Regions from separate parts of the Peribacillus sp. NPDC097197 genome, predicted to be linked through region 1. Evidence: predicted binding sites of a transcription regulator. Region 1 holds the regulator's gene; the other holds the start of a gene.
The links. Region 1 encodes LexA, which represses DNA repair genes until DNA is damaged. Its sites were predicted from a motif close to CGAACATATGTTCG; they were not measured.

Region 1 (7,851 bases):
GTGAAAGTGATAGATATTATCCCCGCAAAGCGGAATGCATAATGAAAATCCGGTAGAGTCCAGTAACATACAGTTTTGACGAAAAACAAAAAAAGCCAGCTTGTCCATGATAGGAGAAGCTGGCTTTACATTTGTTAACGTAAGCCTTTCATAAAGCCTTGAATCTTTGGTGATATTGCCAATAGGATAAATCCTAAAATCAATGAAATGATTCCGATAGCCCCGAAATAGACCATTTCCGTGTCCGCAGAGTAAAATCTTACAATTTGAGCATTTAATGCTTGTGCTGCTGCATTGGCTAAGAACCATAAACTCATCATTTGTGCTGAGAACGCAGATGGAGCAAGTTTAGTCGTAGCTGACATACCAACAGGTGACAAGCATAGCTCTCCAATTACTACAAGGAAATAACTAAGTACAAGCCATAATGGGCTAACTAATGAACCGGCTCCTCCAAAATAAGAGGGAACCAAAATTACTAGGAATGATAAACCAGCAAAGAATAGGCCAATTGAAAACTTTTGAGGTATAGTTGGCTGACGTTTCCCTAATTTAACCCATAACCATGCGAATAAAGGAGCTAAAGTAATGATGAACAATGGGTTTAAAGATTGGAACCATGCTGGTGAAATGTGAAAACCTGCAAATTCTAACTGTGTCCGTTTATCAGCATAATTTGCTAAAATAGTTGAGCCTTGTTCTTGAATGGCCCAAAACATGACAGCTGCTATAAATAAAGGGATATAGGCTAGTAAACGTGAACGCTCAACAGATGTTGTTTTCGGACTACGGTACATCACAATAAAATACATGGTAGGAATTAGAATTCCAAGGATACCAACAAGCCCGATGAAGCTATTAAGTGTTAAGAGACCATTTGAGATAGCGATTGCACAAATGATGGCAATAATTATGATAGCTAGCCCAATCTTAGTGTAAACAGATTTCTTTTCATTCGGAGCCAAAGGATTGACAGGGGTTATTCCTGCAAGTCCAAGATTTTTTTTCTTTGTAGCCATGAAGACGATTAATCCAATAAACATACCAACGGCTGCAATGCCGAATCCAAGGTGGAAATTGTAATTCATTCCAACTGTTCCGACAATAAGCGGAGCAATGAATGCACCCGTGTTTATTCCCATGTAGAATATGCTGAAACCAGAATCTCGACGGTTATCGTCTTCTGCATATAGCTCTCCAACAATACTAGATACATTAGGTTTTAAAAGACCTGTACCTATAACGATTAGTATCATGGAAACGAAGAACATGGAAATACTGCCCGGAATCGCAAGGGCAATATGACCAAGCATAATCAATATACCGCCGTAAAAAACGGATTTCGATGTTCCGAAGATCCTATCGGCTAACCATCCACCAATAATTCCGGACATATATACTAACGACCCATAGATGGATACAATGGCTAGAGATGTTTTTTCATCAAGACCTAGTCCGCCTTTAGATACCTCATAATACATATAGTATACAAGAATGGCCTTCATACCATAATAGGAGAAGCGCTCCCAAAACTCCGTGAAGAAAAGGGTGAATAGTCCTTTAGGGTTTCCGAAAAAACCTTTTTGAGGAATGCTATCCAAAATTTTCTGTTTATTTATTGATGACATACATTCTCCTCCTTTTATTATTGTATAATAACTTTTCTTAGAGCTCTTGTAAAGAATATTTAGTGTATTTTAATAATAGTTCTTAATAACCTGTGTTTATTTTCCATTTTAGTAAAATGGAGGACTATCGAAATAGTATAATTAGGTAAGAAGGTATATATTAGAGCCCTTTAATCACTTTGGATTGAAAACGCACCGTTCATTTGATATATAATCCATTAAGTAAATGATTTGGGGTTTCGAATTGCAAGAACCTTCAACAAGTTATGAAAATCCAATTTTAAATGGTTGTGTAGAAAAAATGATGATGAATAAAGGTTGAAATATTAAAAAAGTATGGTAGGAAATAGTGTAAATAATTGAAAATAGGAATATTGTCATATCGACAAAAGAAGCCAAAATACTTATTCTAGTATAGAAAGCAATTTAATTGTTTTCTTTTTTACCATGTGGTGCCGCCAGATAATTGCAGTTATCTGGCGGCATTTATTATTATAACCAAATAATAATTTTCAACCATTCTTACTGGATGGTTTTCTTTGTGGTAGGGAGAACGGAAGATCAAACACTAAAGGCCACCCTTTTTAGGGCGGCCTTTTATAGTACCTATATAGGTAGAAGTATATAAGCAGCCGATAAGTTTATTGCCTGAGGAGCTTAAAGTGATTTTCATTAGTCACAAGTCTGTTCTATTAATAAAAAAATTTCATAAATTTTAGAGAAAGGAGGTGGTTATTTTTGGAGCTAATTTGGATGTTAATTGTTGGTGGAATAATTGGATGGCTGGGAAGTCTGATTTTAGGAAGGGATATGCCGGGTGGAATTATTGGAAATATCATTGCTGGATTTGTTGGAGCATGGCTTGGTACTGCAATATTAGGGCCAATCGGACCTGAGACAGAAGGGTTTTACATTGTGCCTGCGTTACTGGGTGCCATAATTGTTGTGTTTATTGTATCCATTATCATGAGAAATACAAGATGGAGGTAGAAAGCAGAGGGTACAAGATTGAATGAATTTGCCAGAATCACGTGTAGATGGTTTAGAGAAAGCTGATCTATATGTGTCCATTATTGCTTGAAAATGCTGTTCAACAATACTGGACAGTTTTTTTGCGTAAAAAAATAGAGGTTTTCGATCGAAGGATCCATCACTGTTTACTCAATCCGAATGATTATCTGAGTTCCTAAAAGACACTAAAGCTGTTTTAAGTGCGGTGTAATTACCGATACTGGCGTATCCGTAAAACCATCCCATAAAAATCCCTGTAGTCAAGTGATGCCGATGGCTTATGAATATAGAAAGGATTAAACCAAGACATAACGCAATAGTGGGTACGTAACTTCGGGGGATAGGTAAGAGAAACTTTATAATTTGAGTCAAAATCATGATAGTTGGGATAGCAATTACAGCATCCCAAAAATTTGTATGTATTGTCGGAAAATCCATAGTAACACCACTTTCAAAAAGAAATGTCTATTGAACTAATTTCACCGGATATAAAAGAATTATACCTTGTTATTTTGACTCGGTTTGTTATTCAATGCTCTCTAGTAAAATATTATAATATTGCTTCTGTCATATACATAGGATGTAATACATAGACTTAAAACAAATAAAAAAAGCGCAATTTGCGCGCTTTTAGTGAATTTGCCTATATAGCCCGATCACTCTTCCAAGAATGGTTACATCTCTTAGAATGATAGGTTCCATATTGGAGTTTTCTGGCTGAAGCCGTATGTAATCCGGTTCCTTAAAGAATCGTTTAACGGTGGCTTCATCATCTTCCGTCATGGCCACGACGATATCTCCGTTATTGGCATTGCTTTGTTGTTTTACAATGACATAATCTCCATCATGAATTCCTGCTTCAATCATACTTTCACCCATAATTTCAAGCATGAACACATGATCATCATGTGGAACCATACTTTCAGGAAGAGGGAAGTATTCCTCTATGTTCTCGATGGCAGTTATCGGCATACCTGCGGTTACTTTTCCGAGAAGTGGTACGTTAACTACGTTTGTTTTTGGAATGTTATTAGATTCTTCTATATTTAAAATCTCAATGGCCCTTGGTTTAGTCGGGTCGCGTCTGATTAAGCCTTTGCTTTCCAAACGAGATAAATGTCCATGTACAGTCGAACTTGATGCAAGTCCCACAGCTTCGCCAATCTCTCTAACGGAAGGTGGATAACCTTTTTGACGAACTTCATCTTTTATGAAATCAAGAATATCCTGCTGCCGTTTTGATAGTTTAGTCATATACGCACCTCTTCTCTATAATTCTTTGCTATATTATAGCATGGCTCCACATGCTATACAAACATAAGTTCGAATTTGGTTGTTGACTGAAACAAATGTTCGTATTATAATTCAATCATCAACTAAAAACGAACGTACATTCGCTATGGAGGGATATTAATGAAGACATTTTGCAAAAATAATATTTATACGATTCTATTAGCAGGATTTGTATTTATCTTGTCTATTTTATTCTCTTTCACATTAGATAGTAATCAAAATAAGGATTTCCTTTCGATTGAAATTAACGAAGGTGATACTATATGGGAGATTTCAGAAGAATATGGTCAAACCGAATTGACAAAAAAAGAATTCATTGGTTGGATAGAAGAGTATAACGGTGTAAGGGCGGATACTATTAAGGCAGGTCAAATCATTGTCATACCAGTTGAAAGTGAAAAAGTAGTCCAAAGTTTGGCTAGTAAGCAGTAAAGGTAGGTTCATATGAAAGCAGTCATCTATTGTCGGGTAAGTACAGAAAAAGAAACACAGGAAACCTCGCTAGCTAGGCAGGAAGAGGAATTAGTGAAGTTAGCAGAACATAATGACATGGAAGTCGTTTCAATAATAAGAGAGCAGGCAAGTGGTTACGAACTGAACCGTGACGGGATATTTGACATGCTTGATCTTTTTAAGACAAAAGAAGCGGATGTTCTCTTGATTCAAGATGAAACTAGGTTGGGAAGAGGAAATGCTAAAATTGCCTTGTTTCATGTTGTACTTAAAGAAGGAGTGAAGATTTTCACACTTTCTCATGATGGTGAGTTAGAATTATCGGACTCTGATGCCATGGTTATCCAAATTGTTGGTATTGTAGAAGAATATCAACGTAAACTACATAACCTGAAAATTAAACGTGGTATGCTTAGGGCCGTTGAAAATGGCTACCGGCCCCAGAAAAACCTGAAGAACCAAAGAAACTCCACTGGCAGGGATCGTAAAGAAGTACCCATAGAAGAAATTGTGAAACTGCGTTCGAATGGATTAACTTTTGCGGAGATTGCGGCAACACTGAGAGGCTTTGGCTATGAAGTGTCAAAAGCAACGGTACACCGCAGATTCTTGGAATACCAGCAAGGTACACCGAAGAATCAATCATAGAACTTGTAATTTCACTTTTTTTTTAATACCATGTCAATATCCGTATATATAAAGGAGAAAAATTATGCTATCAAAAGAAAAAATGGCCCGTATCAATGAACTTTCTAAAAAAGCTAAGGGAGAAGGCTTAACTGTAGAAGAGGCAAAAGAGCAAACTTCCTTACGAAGTGAGTATTTGGAGACATTTAGACGTTCAATGGCTGATACGCTAGAAAATGTTAAAGTTATCGATCCGGAAGGTAATGATGTCACGCCTCAAAAAATTAAAAATATTAAAGAAAAAAAAGGTTTACATTAACCAATAAGGACTGATGATGGCCCCATCATTAGGATTACTCATGAGGAATGTAAAGTGAAAAAAGAGAATGCATTGATGTATGTATTCTCTTTTTTGGTTTAACCTAACCTTGGTAAATCCTTAATTAGTAGAAAATTGAATTAGCTGTGTAAGAAATGGTTATTTTAGTTGTGATATTAAGTTAGTCAATATAATATAAAGAGGTACACTACAGGAAGGGATGTTTTACACATGTTAGATAAATTAGATGCACTTTCTATTAATACAATTCGTACATTATCGATCGATGCAATTGAAAAGGCTAATTCAGGTCATCCAGGCATGCCTATGGGTGCAGCTCCCATGGCATATAAGCTGTGGACTGATTATATGAATCATAACCCGAAAAATCCTGATTGGTTTAATAGAGACCGTTTTGTTTTATCGGCAGGACATGGTTCCATGCTATTATACAGTCTCCTGCATTTATCAGGTTACGGCTTGACAATGGATGACTTAAAGGGTTTCCGTCAATGGGGAAGTAAAACTCCTGGGCATCCTGAATACGGACATACTGCTGGTGTAGATGCCACTACTGGACCACTTGGCCAAGGGATTGCAATGGCCGTAGGTATGGCAATGGCAGAACGTCACTTGGCTGAAAGCTACAATCGTGATTCTTATAATGTAGTTGATCATTATACATATAGTATTTGTGGGGATGGAGACTTAATGGAAGGCGTTTCAGCTGAAGCTGCTTCTTTAGCAGGCCATCTTCAACTAGGAAGACTTGTCGTTTTATATGATTCAAACGATATTTCTCTTGATGGAGATCTTAGCCAATCATTCAGTGAAAGTGTAGCAGACCGTTTTAAATCATACGGCTGGCAGTATCTGAGAGTGGAGGACGGCAACGATTTACAACAAATCGCAAAAGCCATTGAAGAAGCAAAGACTGATGAAGCTCGTCCAACTTTAATTGAAGTGAAGACAGTGATTGGTTATGGTTCTCCTAACCGCTCTGGTAAGTCTGCTGCTCACGGTGCTCCCCTTGGTGCTGATGAAATGAAGTTGACAAAAGAAGCTTACAAATGGACATTCGAAGAAGACTTTTATGTTCCGGATGAAGTATATGCACACTTTAATGAAGCTTGTGTAGAAGCTGGAAATAAAAAAGAACAAGAATGGAATGAACTATTTAATAAATATAAAGAAGCGTACCCTGAGCTCGCAGAACAGCTGGAGCTTTCTATAAAAGGTGAACTACCTGCAGACTGGGATCAAGAAATTCCAGTTTATGAAGAAGGCAAGACATTGGCTTCGCGTGCTTCCAGTGGAGAAGTATTGAATGCATTAGCGAAAAAACTACCTAGCCTTATTGGAGGTTCAGCCGATTTAGCAGGTTCAAATAATACATCCATCAAAGGTGCTACAGATCTATTGCCTGGAAATTATAGTGGACGTAATATATGGTTTGGTGTACGTGAATTCGCTATGGGAGCAGCATTGAACGGGATGACGCTACATGGTGGCATCAAGGTTTACGGTGGAACATTCTTCGTATTCTCTGATTATCTACGTCCATCCATCCGAATGGCTGCCTTAATGGGACTTCCTGTAACATATGTATTCACTCACGACAGTATCGCTGTTGGTGAAGACGGACCGACACATGAGCCTATCGAACAATTAGCCTCATTACGTGCCATGCCTAATCTTGGTGTGATTCGTCCAGCTGATGGTAATGAAGTTGCAGCAGCTTGGAAGGTCGCTATTGAGTCTAAAGATAAACCAACGGCACTTGTGTTAACACGACAAGGGTTACCGACAATCAAAAACACATCAGAAACTGCTTATGAAGGTGTGTTAAAAGGTGCGTATGTTATATCAGACGCTAAAAAAGAAGTAGCGGATGCATTGCTACTGGCTACTGGTTCTGAAGTTCATCTAGCTGTCGAAGCACAGCAAGCATTGTCGGAGGAAGGAATTGAAGTTTCCGTTATCAGCATGCCATCGTGGGATCGTTTTGAAACTCAATCCAAGGATTACAAACAAAGTGTAATCAACCCGGCTGTCAAAAAACGTCTGGCTATCGAAATGGCTTCACCTTTTGGCTGGGACCGTTATACAGGGGATGAAGGTGAAATTTTAGCCATTAATCATTTTGGCGCTTCAGCTCCAGGTGGTAAAATTATGAAAGAATTCGGCTTTACCGTTGAAAATGTAGTAGCTCGTGTAAAAGAGATGCTTGTTAAATAATTGAGTAATACATGACTGACACCTATTTATGAGGTGTCAGTTTTTCTTATATTTCAGGTAAATGAGGACTTATTTAAAAAAATCCCATTCGACAAAAAAAGATGAAAATTTCTCCAGCAAACAACATATCTTGTTGTTTTGTCAAGATATAATAAGAATAATTAATTATCGATTAAATGTGTCAAATGGGTAAAGGTTTATAAAGGTTCATGGCAAAAGCCATTACGTTTTAATATCTGTTCATAAATTGAGATCCTAGGGAGGTATAGGCTAATGAGAACC
Region 2 (7,851 bases), on a different contig from region 1:
CTTTGCAGCAAAGAACCTTTGTTCAAACTGTTTTACGAGCATGATGAGTGTATCGACATACCCCTTCAATTCCCGGATATCACGTAAATAGCTTTCAGGCTTACGTGAAAAAAGCTCTTCTTGCAGAGATTTAATAATTTTCTTCGCTTTATCACGTTGCTTCGTGGCTTCATCCACAATTTCCTTATTAAAATCTTCTCCCGTACAACGCTTTGCCGTTCCAAACTTCACGTTTTGAATTTCTTCATAAAGAGCATTCCAGGAAGAATCTTTCACGCGGGCCAGTTTCGCGACCAAATCAAGATCGGCTAAATAGTTTTCTGCCCTTGGAGCAGGACCACCCGGAACCTTTGTCAATTCTAGAGATCGCTCCAACAAATCCTTTGCCGTATCCAACTGCAAACCAATATCGAATTGTAGGGACTCGATAAATGGAAGATCATCTATCCCTGCCCCTTCCGCCAGATCATACATCTGGGCTGCATGATTTAGCCATTGGTCGGGATCTGGATTCGAACGGGAGAAATCATACAATGACCGGACAATATTTTGCAGTGCATCATCGTTTCGATCGCTTGTAAAGGCATCGACCAATTTAAAGAATGCTTCATTGTCACCTTGGCCATATTGCTCCTCGAAAAGTTCTTCCATCACTTCATCGCGCAGAAGCTGCGCTTCCGTGGAATCGGCAATCCTGAATCCAGGATCAATATCCGTCAAATAGTAATATTTCCTGATCACTTCTAAACAGAAAGAATGAAGCGTGGAAATGGACGCACGGTTAATCAGGCTTAACTGTTTACGCAAATGCTGTGAATGGGGATTTTCATTGATTTCCTTTTCTAATGCTTCACTAACTCGATGGCGCATTTCGGCGGCCGATGCATTCGTGAAGGTCACCACCAATAGCTCATCCACATCGATGGGATTATCTTCCAATATGACCTTTTGGATAATCCGGTTTACAAGCACCGCTGTTTTCCCGGAGCCTGCAGCGGCGGCCACCAAAATATCCTGGTCTTTCGCCCAAATTGCTTTCCATTGTTCTTCTGTCCATGTCACGCCTTCAGGAATGGCGGGAATCATCGTTTTACTCATCTTTCACCCTCCCCCCTTAATAAATCGAGAACATCATTTTGCTTTTTCTGTGGCAAATTCCTAAATTGATTCTCTTCGAGCGACTGATCGAATTGGCAGACGGATTTGAATGAACAGAAAGTACATGGCGTTTTTTCTTTCATTTTATATGGGGTTATGCCAACATCCCCGTCGACCATTCGGTCACCTGACTCTTGATAGACCTTTCGAACATGCTGGTTAAGCAAGGAGAAGTCTTCACGGCTGGCCACTTTAGAGGCTGCTAAAAGAGAACCGTCTTTTTTAAATCCGGCAGGTATGACATCCGATTTACTGGAAGTATCTATATCAAGGGACGTGTCCATCATCTTGATTACGTTGGTTTGATCTAATACTAGGCCGTTCATTTTAAAACTCTTATAAATTTCTTCATCGATTTTATCCAAGCTAAGCATGCCTTTTGATTTCACGACCGGATTATGAACATGGAAATAAAGGACGCCGGCTGGAATCGCCTCTTTACCGATAAGCGATTGGGATTGTGAAACGACGATATCGAGATAGGTCAGCATTTGCAGGGCAAGCCCATGGTAGACTTCACTCATGTTCAATTCCTTTTCACTCGATTTATAATCAAGGATACGCAAATAGACGCCACCCTCATCCTCATCGGCCTTATCAACACGGTCTATCCGACCAATCAATTCCATTTTCGTCCCATTTTTCAAAGTGAACGTAAGTGGGGGCAGTTCTCCATTTTTTCCGAAGCCCAGTTCCAAACCGATTGGGGCAAACCCACTAACCTTGGCATGTTCACTCAAGACAATCGAAGCCCGGCCAATCACATGCTCCAGCTTTCTGCGCAAGTAATGATGGCGGTTCGTACTTAGCAGGATTTGATTCTGGAGCTTTGGTGCAAGCTGTTCCACCGCTTTCCTAGCCAACTCCAAACATTGCTCCTTGGTCAAAGAAGACCACGGGATATCATGCTCATTTAAATAATCCGAAATCATTTTTAACGCCCCATGGAACATCTCACCGATATCCGGTGCGTCCAAACGGAAAACCTGTCGTTCCCTTAGTTTCAAGCCATGTGCGGCATAATGGGAAAACGGGCAGCTATTGAACATTTCCATTCTCGATACACTAGTCAGAATGGTTTCGCCATATAATTGCTTACTCGTTTCCTCTGATAGTTTCATGGTTTTATTTTGGTAAAAAAGACTCGATAGCACCTTAGTGGCTGTCGGTCCAACCGTCTCGTCCTCCATGATGGAATTATAGACATCCCACCAAAGCGGATGGATTGGGTAGTTCCGTTTTTTCAACTGTAATTGCGCAGCCAGATAAGACAGGGCCACTTCTGAGTTCGCTGCATATTTCACCTGTTCCCCGGCAGGCAGATCAGATGGATCGTTCATATAAAAAGCCTCGTTCACATGAGGCAATACATCCCTCACTCGTTTTAAATAAGAGGACGGGAGAAGGGATTTTCCCTCTTCATCAGCGAGTGGATAAGATAAATAAAGGGATTCCGAAGGTGTAGTGAAGGCTTTATAGGCCGTGAATTCCTCATCCAAAAGACGCACTTTTGAACTTGGGGCAACATCAAGCCCGCTCGCCAAAAGCATGTCGCGGTCACTATCGGAAAACACTCCATCAGAAACGGCTTTTCCTGGTAAGACCCCTTCATTCAGGCCAATGACGAAAGCCGTCTTCACGTCATCCAATCGGGACAGGTCCAGATTAGCGACAAGGACTTGATCGATTGCCTGTGGCACTAAGGAAAATTCCAATGATTCCAGACCTGCTTCTATAATGATTGCAAACTGTTTCATCGAGATTTCCTCTTCACTTAACAGTTCCACGAATTGATCAAGCAAATCAACAACCGCATTCCACGATTGTTCATGTTCCCTGGCTGACACCAGATCGCCATCCTCTTCTGCTTCAAGCTTCATCTTTTCCAATTTTTCCGGTACATGCAATTCTTCCAAATACAAATAAAGGGCCTCGCATAATTCTCTTCCATTCGCCGACTTCTTCACCCGTTTTGATAGCTTAATGATGGGCTCTGTAAATAGGTGTTTCAGATCATTGAGCTCTTGCTCCAGTTGCATTTCCTTACTCGTCTGGGGACGGTCCTCAAGCTCCAATCCACGGAAGCGACGGTAGGTCCAACGATCTTTTGTGGTCCATCCAGCCCCTTTGATTCCCCTGGCAAGCACGTAGTTCTCAAGTTTGTCTACTTGTTCGCGCATTCTGTCATGACTTTGTTGCAGGGGAAATAGAAGTTCGGTCTTAATGGCACGAAAGACCGGTTCATAACGCCAGAACCCATTGATGATCTCAAGTGTTGACCGGATCAGCTCAATCAATGGGTGATTGAGCATCGTCCGTTTGGAATCGACGAAAAGCGGAATTTGATAGTCACGGAAGACCGTCTGGAGGATATCTTCGTACGCATCCCCATTTCGCATTAGAATCGCAATATCGCGAAAACGGCACTGACCTTGTCTGACAAGCGTCAGGATGTTCCGAGCCACCCCTTCAATCTCCGCTCTTCGGTTAACGGCCTGAGCAATCGTTACACCAGATGGCTGATCGTACTTTTGTGCGGGACGAAGCGCAAAATGTGTTTCAAGGTGTTTCAGCCCAGGATTTCGATTGAACTTCGCCGTGCTGTTCAGAATGTGGTCCTCTTCGATAAAGACCCCCGTTCTTTGTCCCGCTTGATAAAGTTGGTTATAGAGATTTCCCGTTTGCCTGAACAAATGCAGATCATCCGGCGCAAATTGCCTATAAGGCTGGTCGAGCGTCAATGCGATGGTCACACTCTTACATAGCTTCATCATTTCCTCCACGATCATTAATTCCTGTGGCGTCAGACTGTAAAAACCATCTATATAGATATCTGCATTTTTTATATACGAAGACTCTGCCATTTTTTCTATCAGTAAAGTGAAATAATCCTCTGAATCTAAATATTTTCCGATCATTTCATCCTCAAATGACTGATAAATGAGCTCAAGATCAGATAATTTATCTTGTACTCCACCACCACCCGGTGACTTTTCGTCCAAATACCTCCGAATATCACCCGGCTGGATGCAGTACTGCTTGAATTCGGCAAGCATCTGCTCCATCTGGGAGACGAATCCTTGCTTGTCCGCTGATCGGCGGAACATTTTCAATTCATCTTTTTTATCCTCCATGATTTTCCGTATCAACATATTAACGCCGACACTGTCCAAATGGATTCGGCTCATGCCACCTGTCTCCTGGAGAACTCGCCATGCAAGCCGGCTAAAGCTGAATACTTGCGTCCGAATCATCCCTTCGAGTCCCGGCGTCTTAATTAATTTATATTCTGATAAAAATGTCATCTGATCAGGAACCAGATAGATGATCGGATTCCCTTCAGGATTCTCCATTAGCCCGTTGCGGATTTCATCCAATACCTTCGATGTTTTACCTGTGCCCGACCTTCCAATTAAAAACCGGAGTGACATCTGTTTCCCCCCTTTTTATTTCAATATCTCTAGACCTATCATACCAGAAATACTGTCTATTTTTTGACACGATTCTTCTTCCAATTATGACTCTTTTCCCTATAGTTTACCGCTTTCTAACGACGAAAACCAACCATACGTTCGTATTCCGTTCAAAAAAAAGCCCTTCCTATAGAGGGCTCCCACAGTCATTCACCTATAAAATCCACATTAAAATCTTGTATTGGCCAATATCTTACATCGACTTTGCCTACTACCTTATCCATTGAAATATAACCTAGGTGCCTGCTATCTTCACTTTCGAGTCGATTATCACCCATAACGAAAAGCTTGCCATCAGGAACTATGGATTTGCCCGTCAATTCTTTCAATGTAAAATTACCCGTAAAATCCTGGCCCGGATATCCTACCTTTAAATGATCAAGGTATGGTTCAGGCACTTTCTTACCGTTTATGTAAAGCCAATCATCCTTATAACGAATATCGTCTCCTTGAACACCTATTACCCGTTTTACATAATTCTCCCCGACATGCGCATGGAAAACTATAATATCAAATCGATTGATATCGCTGATTTGGTATTTCACTTTATTTACAATGAGTTTATCGCCTTCACCCAGTGTAGGTTGCATGGACTCCCCTTCTACGGCATAGCTTGAAAAGAAAAAGGTACGGATCAAGATGTAAATGATAAAGGCTATCATGCCTGATTTTATCCAGTCGGATACTGAATGCTTTTTTGATTTTCTCAGATTCCCCAACCCCTACTAGTTGTATATTCTAAGTTATTTCCCTTCTTCTTTTTTCATGCTTTTATTTAGCCTTACTTCCAATCTTTTTCCGACAACCCAAAGGATGAAAATGATGATTCCGACAATCACGGTACGTAATGGTTTTTGAATCAATGATACAATATCGTATCCGACGAAACTGATCGTAAAGATCATCACTGCCTTTCCGCCGATTACCGCCAGCGCATATTGTAACGTGCTAACCTTCGAGAGCCCTGCAACGATATTAACGAGCGCAGATGGCGTGAAGGGGAAACAAAGCAAGAGAAACAATGGACTGAAACCATGGCTTTCCACCCAGTTCATCAATCTTTGCACCTGTTTATGTTTCTGAAGAAAACGGAAGAACCTCATCTGTCCGTATCGTCTAAAAACAAAAAAGACCAGAAACGCACCACCTACCGCCCCAATCCAAGAAAATAAAAATCCCCACCATAGGCCAAAAGCTGTAGCATTGGCCACCACAAACACAAATAAAGGTAAAAAAGGCAAAAACGCTTCTAACATCGGCAGTAAAATTCCTGGAATCGGGCCGAATGAACGATATTGCTGAATAAGCCCTGATATATGTTCAAGAGTAATCCACTCAAATATAGTATACAAATTCATGACAATCTCCCTTGGCTTGCTTTCTATCAAGCAGCATCACATAATAAAACCGTTCTAATTTAGATATAACACTTTCCTCTTAAATTGCAAGAATAATTACCCATCTATCATCATACTTTCCCTAACTCAGGAAATCATAATCTTATTAACGAAAATTTCACGTGATTGACAAAAGCGCTTGCATATCAAATCCACTTAAGTTAGGATATTAAAAAGAACATACGTTCTATAAATTATCCGACATACATAAAATAAGAGAACGTTAATTAGAAAGGGGCGGTCATGATGACCCGTATTCCAGAGGCTGACCGAAATATGATTGAAAAAGCCATCTACCTTCCCATGGTGATTACAATCTTAAACCGGGATCTCAAGGTCATCGAATCAAGTCCGTTTAAATTAAAAAGGCCCTATTCAAAACTTATTGAGCGTGCTCTAAAGTCAGTCCAGGAGGATCTCGTCGAGGTTCGTCGCTATTTGCGCAAGGGGAATATCAAGGTAAGCAAATTAAACGGCGACGAATCATTCACGATGTATTGCTTTTTATATAAAGGGTATGAAGAGCATCATAACTATTTCAATCCCCGCCTTCGTAATAAAACGGAAGAGATTCTGTGTTATTACTTTTTTGAAAGGGTGCATAAACCTGAAAAAATTTAACACCCCTGCTTTTTTCGGTGAACAAATAAAAAGCCAACAAAAGCTGTTGACTTCCTCTTATAACTTATCGGTAAATTGATTGAGCTCATCAGACATCTTTTTGATTTCTTCTACAAAAGTTGAAATTTCCTGAATGGAAGCAGCCTGCTCTTGACCCACGGAAGCGATTCGATTAATCGAGGTCCCCATCAGTTTGGTCACTTCTTGGATTTGCACGAGTTTTTCACGAATCAATTCCGTGGATGCGACAGTTTCTTTAGAAAACTTCCTGATTTCCTTAGCCACCACTTCAAACCCTTTGCCTTTTTCACCAGCTCGCGCGGCCTCTATGGCGGCATTTAATCCCAATAAATTGGTTTGGGTCGCCACCCTTTTAATCATTGACAAGATCTCATCCGTATTTTTAACGTCCTCTTCGGCTTTTTCGGAAGATGTAAGAAGTTGGTTGGAAACATCCGCTAAGGTATAGGATCCCTTTGCAATATCCGTAATCCGCTCATTGGCCTGGCTCAGCGATACAGAAATTTGATCCGCAATCGTTCTTAATTCACTTTGCCTGCGTAACTGGATAGCTATGCCACCGATGACTTGATTATTTTTATCATGTAGGGGCACGGCCGTTCCAGTAAACTCGAAACCATAAAAATCAGCTGGTACATCAGCCCTTAATGGTTTATCCTCACTCAATGCCACGGCGAGGGGTTCTTCTGGATTTAACGACTGCCCTTTTTGGATATGCATATTTATACTTTCACCTGGAAAATAAGCAATGAATTTCTCTAAATCACATATGGCAATCGACAAATCAGAAGGCACAGCAGCTTTAATTATAGGTACCATATTTACTAAACTTTCTAGCGATTCGACTTTTCCGTACATTCTGTTAAACATTGCTGTAACACTCCATCCTTATTCTAAGGCTAAATATTACCAAAGATTCCCCCTTTAGTAAATATTTTTTCACCCCCTATTCTTTATCATGAATCGAAGGAGGTCCTCCTCCCCTTTGAAAATAACCTAAATAAAGACATTGCCTCCACTAGAGAAACAACGCCTTTTCCTGAACACACTGATTATTTTAGCAATGGATATTTCGATGTCATTTCGGAAGCTTTAAGACCATCCGTTTCGGTAAATAAGTAAAAGGATTTCCTTTTTGTTTCCTCGATCCTTTGAATCAATTTGGATTTCAAAAAGGAGGT

Region 2: addB (helicase-exonuclease AddAB subunit AddB) is a predicted target of LexA. The motif match lies at 4,720-4,733, and genes of this name have one in related genera.

The regions. Positions count from the first base shown of each region.
Region 1 covers NZ_JBNNST010000011.1:65,051-72,901, reverse strand. The annotation lists gene ACQKL6_RS15125 (VanZ family protein) at 1-42, shown strand, start outside; gene ACQKL6_RS15120 (peptide MFS transporter) at 135-1,628, opposite strand; gene ACQKL6_RS15115 (GlsB/YeaQ/YmgE family stress response membrane protein) at 2,382-2,618, shown strand; gene ACQKL6_RS15110 (hypothetical protein) at 2,790-3,077, opposite strand; gene lexA (transcriptional repressor LexA) at 3,270-3,893, opposite strand; gene yneA (cell division suppressor protein YneA) at 4,053-4,364, shown strand; gene ACQKL6_RS15095 (YneB family resolvase-like protein) at 4,377-5,033, shown strand; gene ACQKL6_RS15090 (DUF896 domain-containing protein) at 5,098-5,331, shown strand; gene tkt (transketolase) at 5,563-7,569, shown strand.
Region 2 covers NZ_JBNNST010000006.1:8,816-16,666, reverse strand. The annotation lists gene addA (helicase-exonuclease AddAB subunit AddA) at 1-1,098, opposite strand, end outside; gene addB (helicase-exonuclease AddAB subunit AddB) at 1,095-4,589, opposite strand; gene lepB (signal peptidase I) at 4,778-5,341, opposite strand; gene ACQKL6_RS09560 (TVP38/TMEM64 family protein) at 5,375-5,989, opposite strand; gene ACQKL6_RS09555 (hypothetical protein) at 6,275-6,649, shown strand; gene ACQKL6_RS09550 (methyl-accepting chemotaxis protein) at 6,707-7,540, opposite strand; gene ACQKL6_RS09545 (competence protein ComK) at 7,723-7,851, opposite strand, start outside.